One region of the Streptomyces bugieae genome, then DNA from elsewhere that is predicted to be linked to it. Evidence: riboswitches for the same ligand, from Rfam matches in the RefSeq annotation. Region 1 holds a riboswitch; the other holds the start of a gene.
The links. A riboswitch is a leader RNA that binds a small molecule or an ion and turns the genes downstream of it on or off. The one in region 1 is predicted to bind cobalamin.
Positions count from the first base shown of each region.

Region 2: another riboswitch for cobalamin. It lies ahead of V2J85_RS17065 (cobalamin biosynthesis protein); the one in region 1 lies ahead of nicT (Nickel transporter NicT).

Region 1 is NZ_JAZBJP010000001.1:680,753-684,298, reverse strand. Features, by position in the region: gene V2J85_RS03295 (MFS transporter) at 1-578, opposite strand, end outside; gene nicT (Nickel transporter NicT) at 803-1,945, opposite strand; cobalamin riboswitch at 1,944-2,164, opposite strand; gene V2J85_RS03285 (metalloregulator ArsR/SmtB family transcription factor) at 2,246-2,620, shown strand; gene V2J85_RS03280 (hypothetical protein) at 2,767-3,405, shown strand.
Region 2 is NZ_JAZBJP010000008.1:147,605-151,150, reverse strand. Features, by position in the region: gene V2J85_RS17075 (caspase family protein) at 1-704, opposite strand, end outside; gene V2J85_RS17070 (hypothetical protein) at 710-1,135, opposite strand; cobalamin riboswitch at 1,340-1,473, shown strand; gene V2J85_RS17065 (cobalamin biosynthesis protein) at 1,603-2,589, shown strand; gene V2J85_RS17060 (cobyric acid synthase) at 2,586-3,546, shown strand, end outside.

The sequences.
Region 1 (3,546 bases):
ACCGCGAGCCGACGCGTCACTCCGTGGGCGGACCGGGCCGGACACGCACCCGGAGCCGTGATGACCGCGTCGCGCGGCAGTGCGCGGGCCGCCCACACCGCGGCCAGCGCCGCCGTACCGGCCGCCGTCCACACCGCGCCCCGCCAGCCCGTCCCCGCCGCCACCAGCGACAGCGGCAGCCCCGCCACGAAGGCACCGAGCTGCACCCCGGACTGCTTGAGCCCGGTCACCGCACCGCGCCGCCCGGCCGGAAAGGCGGCCAGGATCACCTTGTTGGTCGCCGGGTTGGCCAGGGCCTGCGGCAGTCCGCCGAGCGTCACCGCCGACAGCAGCACGGCCGGCCCCGGTGCGGCCCCGATCAGGGCCAGTGAGACGGCGGCGAGCAGCAACAGCGCCACCAGGCAGCGCCGTGGCCCCACCCGGTCCACCAACCGCCCGGCCACCGGTGACAGCAGGGCCGCCGCGCCGAAGCCCGCCGTCGTGGTCAGGCCCAGCACCGTCCGGGAGATGCCCAACTCGCCGACCAGCCGCGGCCCGAGCGCCCCGATGAGGAACAGCTGCAGCATCGAACAGGCCATCGCGGCGGTCAGCAGCGCCGTCACCGCGGGCCCCGCTCCGCGCGCCCGGCCCGGCTCGCCGCCGGGCCCGGCGGCGGCCTCCGATCCCGTTTCTGCACCGTGCTCTGCCCGCACCACTGCCCTCCCGGAAGCTCCGGCCCCGCATGGGGCCCGGCCCAGTCAGTCGTCCGGGACGGCCCGCCGGTTCCCGCCGAGCCCGGGACGCGCGGCGGCGGAACGAGGCCTCAGCCGTTGCCGGCGGAGCGCGCCGCCCAGCGCTTCTCCACGCCGGCCAGCCGCCAGTACGCCAGCGCCGCGGCCCACACCACCACGAACAGGCCGACGATGATGAAGCCGACGTTGTCGAGGTCGAGGCCGGAGACCCAGCCGGTCACCGGGTCGCTGAGGCCGAGCTTGTCGTGGAGCACGGTCACCAGCTCGATGGTGCCGATGAAGAACGCGACGGCGATGGACAGCCCGGTGATGGTGAGGTTGTAGTAGACCTTCCGCACCGGGTTGGAGAACGCCCACTGGTAGGCGAAGTTCATGAACGTGCCGTCGAGGGTGTCGAACAGGCTCATGCCGGCGGCGAAGAGCAGCGGCAGGCACAGGATCGCGTACCAGGGCAGGCCGGCCGCGGCGCCGCTGCCCGCCATCACCATCAGCGTGACCTCGGTGGCGGTGTCGAAGCCGATCCCGAAGAGGAAGCCGAGCGGGAACATCTGGCCGGGGCGGGAGATGGAGCGGGTGAACCGGCCCAGGAAGCGGTTCATGAAGCCCCGCGAATCCAGCTGCTGCTCCAGCTCCGCCTCGTCGAAGCGGCCTTCGCGCATACCGCGGAACACCCGCCAGATCCCGGTCAGCGCGATGAGGTTGAGGGCGGCGATGAGGTAGAGGAAGGTGCCCGAGACCGTGGTGCCGACGGTGCCCAGGATCTGGTGGGTGCGGGATTGGTCGTTGAGGAGGGCGCCGGCCAGCTGGGCACCGCCGGCGACCAGGGCAGCCATGACGACCACGACACTGGAGTGGCCGAGGGCGAACCAGAAGCCCACCGACACCGGACGCTTGCCGTCGGCCATCAGCTTGCGGGTGGTGTTGTCGATCGCGGCGATGTGGTCGGCGTCGAAGGCGTGCCGCATGCCCAGGGTGTAGGCGGTGATGCCGAGCCCGACGCCGAAGACCTGGCTGCCGACGGAATAGTGGTGGGGGACCACGAGCAGGAAGAGCACGCCGAAGGCGACGACGTGCAGGGCGGCTATGACGGCCATCAGGCCCGCGGTGCGGACGGTGTCCTGCCGGCGCCAGCGGAACGTGGCGGGGGCAGGGGTGGTCGGGGTATCGGTGGACAGGGCCATCCGGTGGTCACGCTCCAGCACCTCGTGGATCACTTCGTGAAGTGCCGTGGCCGGTCTCCTGGCTTACGGGTTCGCTGACGCTCGCGCCCGCCCCTGCCTTCCCGGCCGCAGGCTGCGGCCAGTGGCTCCGTACACACCAACGTGCACGAAACGGGACGAGAACTCCCCGATCACAGTGGCGAGGGCCGCTCCGGACTGGGACCACGAGGTCCGTCACCGGTCTTCCCGAGCGCCACGGCGCGCCAACCTTACGGGTCGTCCCACGATCCCTTCAAGCCTGCACAACTGTGCAGGTATCCAAGATCACATTCGATGACCTGCGAAGATGTCCTCATGCATCTCGTCCCGGCCGAGCGCGCCGACCACCGCACCATCGACGGCCACCGCGTCTGCGACGCCATCGCCGCCATCGGTGAGCCAGGCGAGGTCCGGGCCTGGGCCGACCGCTTCGCCCTGCTCGCCGAGCCCGGGCGCCTGGCCCTGCTGCTCGCCCTCCACCAGGCCGGCCCCATCGCCGTCTCCGATCTTGCGGTCGCCACCGGCATGAAGGACACCGCGGTCTCCCAGGCACTGCGCCTGCTCCGGGCCGCCGGAGTGGTCGAGGGCGCCAGGGACGGCCGGGTGGTGCGCTACCGCGTGGTCGACGACGCGACCGCGGCACTGCTGACCCACTGCGCGACAGGGGAGCACCGGCGGGCGGAGGCGTAAACCCCTCCTTGCTCCCCGCCTTCCTCCTACGGCCCCTGCCGCTCAACTGACCCTCCAGGCACGGCTTTAGCAGATCCGGACAACAACCGGGCCCCGCGCCCCGTGCCCCCTGCCGAGCGGGCGTACCGGCTGGCACGATGGCCGACATGACTGCCGGGTCGGTTTCACGCGCCGTACGCGCCGCGATCTTCGTGGTGGTGTGCGTGACGACCGCGGCCCTGGGGCACGCGTGGATGTCCGCGCAGTCCCTGCCGTGGTGGGCCCTCGTGGGCGCATGCGGCGCCACGGCCTCGGTGGCCTGGTGGCTGACGGGGCGGGCACGCGGCGGGTTCGTCATCACCGGTGCCACCGTCCTGGCCCAACTCGGCCTGCACTCCGCCTTCGACCTGGCGCAGCCGCACCCGGGCGGCCCGGTCTCCGTGCCGACGCCGAGGGGCGGGATGCCGGGGATGGTGGGCATGCCGGTCGTGGGCGACACGGGCCAACTGCATCCGGTGCACTCCCTCCACGGAACCCCCGGCATGTTCCTCGCGCACGCGCTGGCGGCGCTGGTCTGCGGTGTGTGGCTGTGGCGCGGTGAGGCGGCCGCGTTCCGGCTCGCCCGCAGCGCGGCCGCGGTGTTGTTCGCGCCCCTGCTCCTGGTCCTGACGACGCTGGACCGCACCGGCCTCGAACCGCCCGCCCGCCCGATGGCCCGCACCGGTCATGTCGTGCGCCTGCGCGAGGTCCTCCTGCACCACGTCCTCTCCCGCAGGGGCCCGCCGGCGGCGCCCGTCTGCTGCTGACCGCCCGCCCTGGGGACTTCCCCGCAGCGCATCGGTGGCGGGCGAAGTACCGGCGTGTCCGCACGGTTGCCTTCCGCACCCTTCGCGCTCCCTCGGAGAGCGCGCCGACCACACGCCGGCCCTTGCCCCGCGGCCCTCCGT
Region 2 (3,546 bases), on a different contig from region 1:
AAGGACAGCACGACGTCGTCGACGGTGTTCTGCTTCGCCGACCGGGGTTCCCACACGTCGTCCATCGGCGTCCGCTCCCCGGCGAGCCGGACCCGCAGCTCCCGTACGAGGTCCTCGAAGGTGACGAACCGGCGGCCGGGGATGCCGTTTTGGAGGATCTGCACCAGGGCGCGGGTGAAGACGGTGCCGCCGGCCGGTTCCTCGCCGCTGAAGATCCGGCGGTTGGGCTGGGCGGCCATCAGCAGCGACATGGGCTTGCGGTGGGAGTGGAAGGCGCCGCCGGCGTTGCCCGCGTAGCAGCACTCCAGGACGATCACGATGCGTTCGGCGCGGGCGCTGTCGAGGCAGGAGAGCACCACGTCGTGCCAGGAGACGGTGGTGTGGCTCTGCCGGGGCACCGAGGCGCCGACCATCAGCCGCAGGTCGCCGCCGTCGCTGCCGACCCAGCCGTGGCCGGAGAAGTACACCAGCAGCAGTCCGCGGGCCTCGTCGGCGGCGGTCTTGAGCGCCTGGCTCAGCTCCCACGGCTCGGCCGGCCGGCAGAGGGTGACCTCGTCGGCGGTGAACAGGTCGGTGGCGGTCAGGGCGCGGGACAGCTCGGCGGGGTTGTCCTCCACCGCGGGCAGGCCGCTCAGCGTGGCGTAGTCGTGGACACCGATCAGCAGCGCCCGGTTGATCTTTCCCCGCGCGTCGTATTCGGACATCCGGCTCAGTCCTCGCCGGTGCTGCCGCTCTCGTGCGCCGGGTTGCCGGGATCGGGGTGTCCGGGGCCGCCGTCGCCGATGACCTCGACGGCGGGTCGCTCACCGGCGGCGCGCTCCTCCTTGCGGCGCCGCAGCCATTCCCGCAGGGCGATGCTCATCCCCTTGGTGACCTCGGCGGCGATCGCGCCGACGATGACCAGGATCAGGTCGTCCACGCCCACGGCCATGTCGGCGGGGGCCGGTTCGTCCCCGGCGTCCGTGGTGCGGGTGGGCTGCGGCCGGTGTTCCCAGGTGTGGTCCCGGCGGCTCAGCCAGGGTTCGCGCTCCAGCCAGGCCCGGAGGTCGTCGAGATCCTGCTGCGGATTGTCCGTCCCGGTGACCCTGAGGCGGATCTCCTGACGGTCCTCGTGATGGTCGGCGTGCTCCGGCATCCCCCAGCCCCCTTCCGGCGGCCCCTTCGCCGCCGTGCACCAGATAGTGACGTGGGATCAGGGACCGGGGCAACCGTCTGTGACGCCACCACCACCCTGTGGCGTGCGCCACAAGGCCTGCCGCGGGGCAGCGTCGCAGGTCAAGGGCGAGTTGACGGGCCTTCGCGGACCGTGGTGGACTGCCGGGGCCAATCGGCGACAGATGAGGAAGTCCGGTGAGAATCCGGCGCGGTCCCGCCACTGTCACCGGGGAGCGTTCCTCCGACGAGGGCCACGGTCCGTACGGACGTACGGGCGGGAAGGCCGGGGGTCACGCCGATCCGGGAGCCAGGAGACTCTGGTCGCCGTCACGTCGAGCCAGGGCGAGGACCCTGAGTGAGGACATACCGCCATGCCCGGCCGCCCGTCCCGATCCCCACTGCCCGCTGCCGCAGGGCCCCTTCGAGGACTGACGGCGGCCTGATCCGATGCGCGGCGAACACGCGGGATATGCGTGCGGCGCGGCCCTCGGCTTCCTCGGCGACCTGATCGCGGCGGACCCGCGGCGCGGCCATCCGGTGGCCGCGTTCGGCCGGGCCGCCGCCGCCGTCGAGCGCCGGCTGTGGCGCGACCACCGGGGTCACGGCGCGGCGCACGCCGTGCTGTGCGCGGGCGGTGCGGCGGCCGGCGCGGCGCTGCTGGAGCGGGCCGTACGGCACCGCCGCGGCGCCCGGGTGGCGCTGACCGCGGCCACCGTCTGGGCGGTGCTGGGCGGCACCTCGCTGGGCCGGGAGGCGCGGGCCGTCGGCGGCGCGCTGGAGGCCGGCGATCTGGACGTGGCGCGGGAGCGGCTGCCGCATCTGTGCGGCCGCGATCCCCAGGCACTGGACGGGCCGCAGATGGCCCGCGCGGTGGTGGAGTCGGTGGCCGAGAACACCTCGGACGCGGTGGTGGGCGCCCTGGTGTGGGGCGCGTTCGGCGGGGTGCCCGGTCTGGTGGCGTTCCGGGCGGTGAACACCCTGGACGCGATGGTGGGTCACAAGTCCCCGCGCTACCGGCGGTTCGGCTGGGCCGCGGCCCGGCTCGACGACGTCGCCGGCTGGCCCGGCTCCCGGCTGACCGCCGCGCTGACCGTGCTCGCGGGCCCCGACCGGCGCGGTGCGCTCGCGGCCTGGCGGGCGGACGGCGGGGCGCATCCGAGCCCCAACGCGGGTCCGGTGGAGGCGTCGTTCGCGGGCGCGCTGGGCGTGCGGCTGGGCGGCACGCTGGCGTACGGCGGGCGGGTGGAGCACCGTCCGGTGCTGAACGGCGCGGCGCGGCCGCCCGCGGTGGCGGACATCGAGCGAGCGGTGCGGCTGTCGCGGCGGGTGAGCGCGCTGGCGCTGGTGGCGACGGTGGCGGGACGGCTGGCGGTGGGCGCGGTGCGGCACGGGGTCGCGGGCGGCAGGGGCACGAGCGGGAGGAAGCGCCGGTGAACGGGCAATGCGGGGCGGCCGGGGGGCTCGGCGGCGGGCTGCTGGTGGCCGGTACGACGTCCGACGCGGGCAAGAGCGTGGTGACGGCGGGGATCTGCCGCTGGCTGGTCCGGCAGGGCGTGAAGGTGGCGCCCTTCAAGGCGCAGAACATGTCGCTCAATTCGTTCGTCACCCGCGAGGGCGCGGAGATCGGCCGGGCGCAGGCGATGCAGGCCGCCGCGGCCCGGGTCGAACCGACCGCGCTGATGAACCCCGTGCTGCTCAAGCCGGGCGGCGACCGCAGCAGCCAGGTGGTGCTGCTGGGCAAGCCGGTGGGTGAGCTGAGCGCGCGCGGCTACCACGCGGGGCGGCAGGAGCAGTTGCTGGGGACGGTCACCGACTGCCTCACCGAGCTGCGGCGCACGCACGACGCGGTCATCTGTGAGGGCGCGGGCAGCCCCGCCGAGATCAATCTGCGGCGCACCGACATCGTGAACATGGGCATCGCCCGGGCCGCCCGGATACCGGTCGTGGTGGTCGGCGACATCGACCGCGGCGGCGTCTTCGCGTCGTTCTTCGGCACCACGGCGCTGCTGTCGAAGGAGGACCAGGCGCTGGTCGCGGGGTACCTCGTCAACAAGTTCCGGGGCGATGTGACGCTGCTGGAGCCGGGCCTGGACATGCTGGCGCGGCTGACCGGGCGCCCGACGCTGGGCGTGCTGCCGTACGCGCACGGCCTCGGCATCGACGAGGAGGACGGGCTGCGGGTCTCGCTGCGCGGCGCGGTGCGGGAGAGCGTGGTGGCCCCGCCGCACGGCGCGGACGTGCTGCGGGTGGCGGTCTGCGCCGTCCCGCTGATGTCCAACTTCACCGACGTGGACGCGCTGGCCGCCGAACCGGGCGTGGTGGTGCGGTTCGTGGACCGGCCGGAGGAACTGGCCGACGCGGACCTGGTGGTGCTGCCGGGCACCCGCGGCA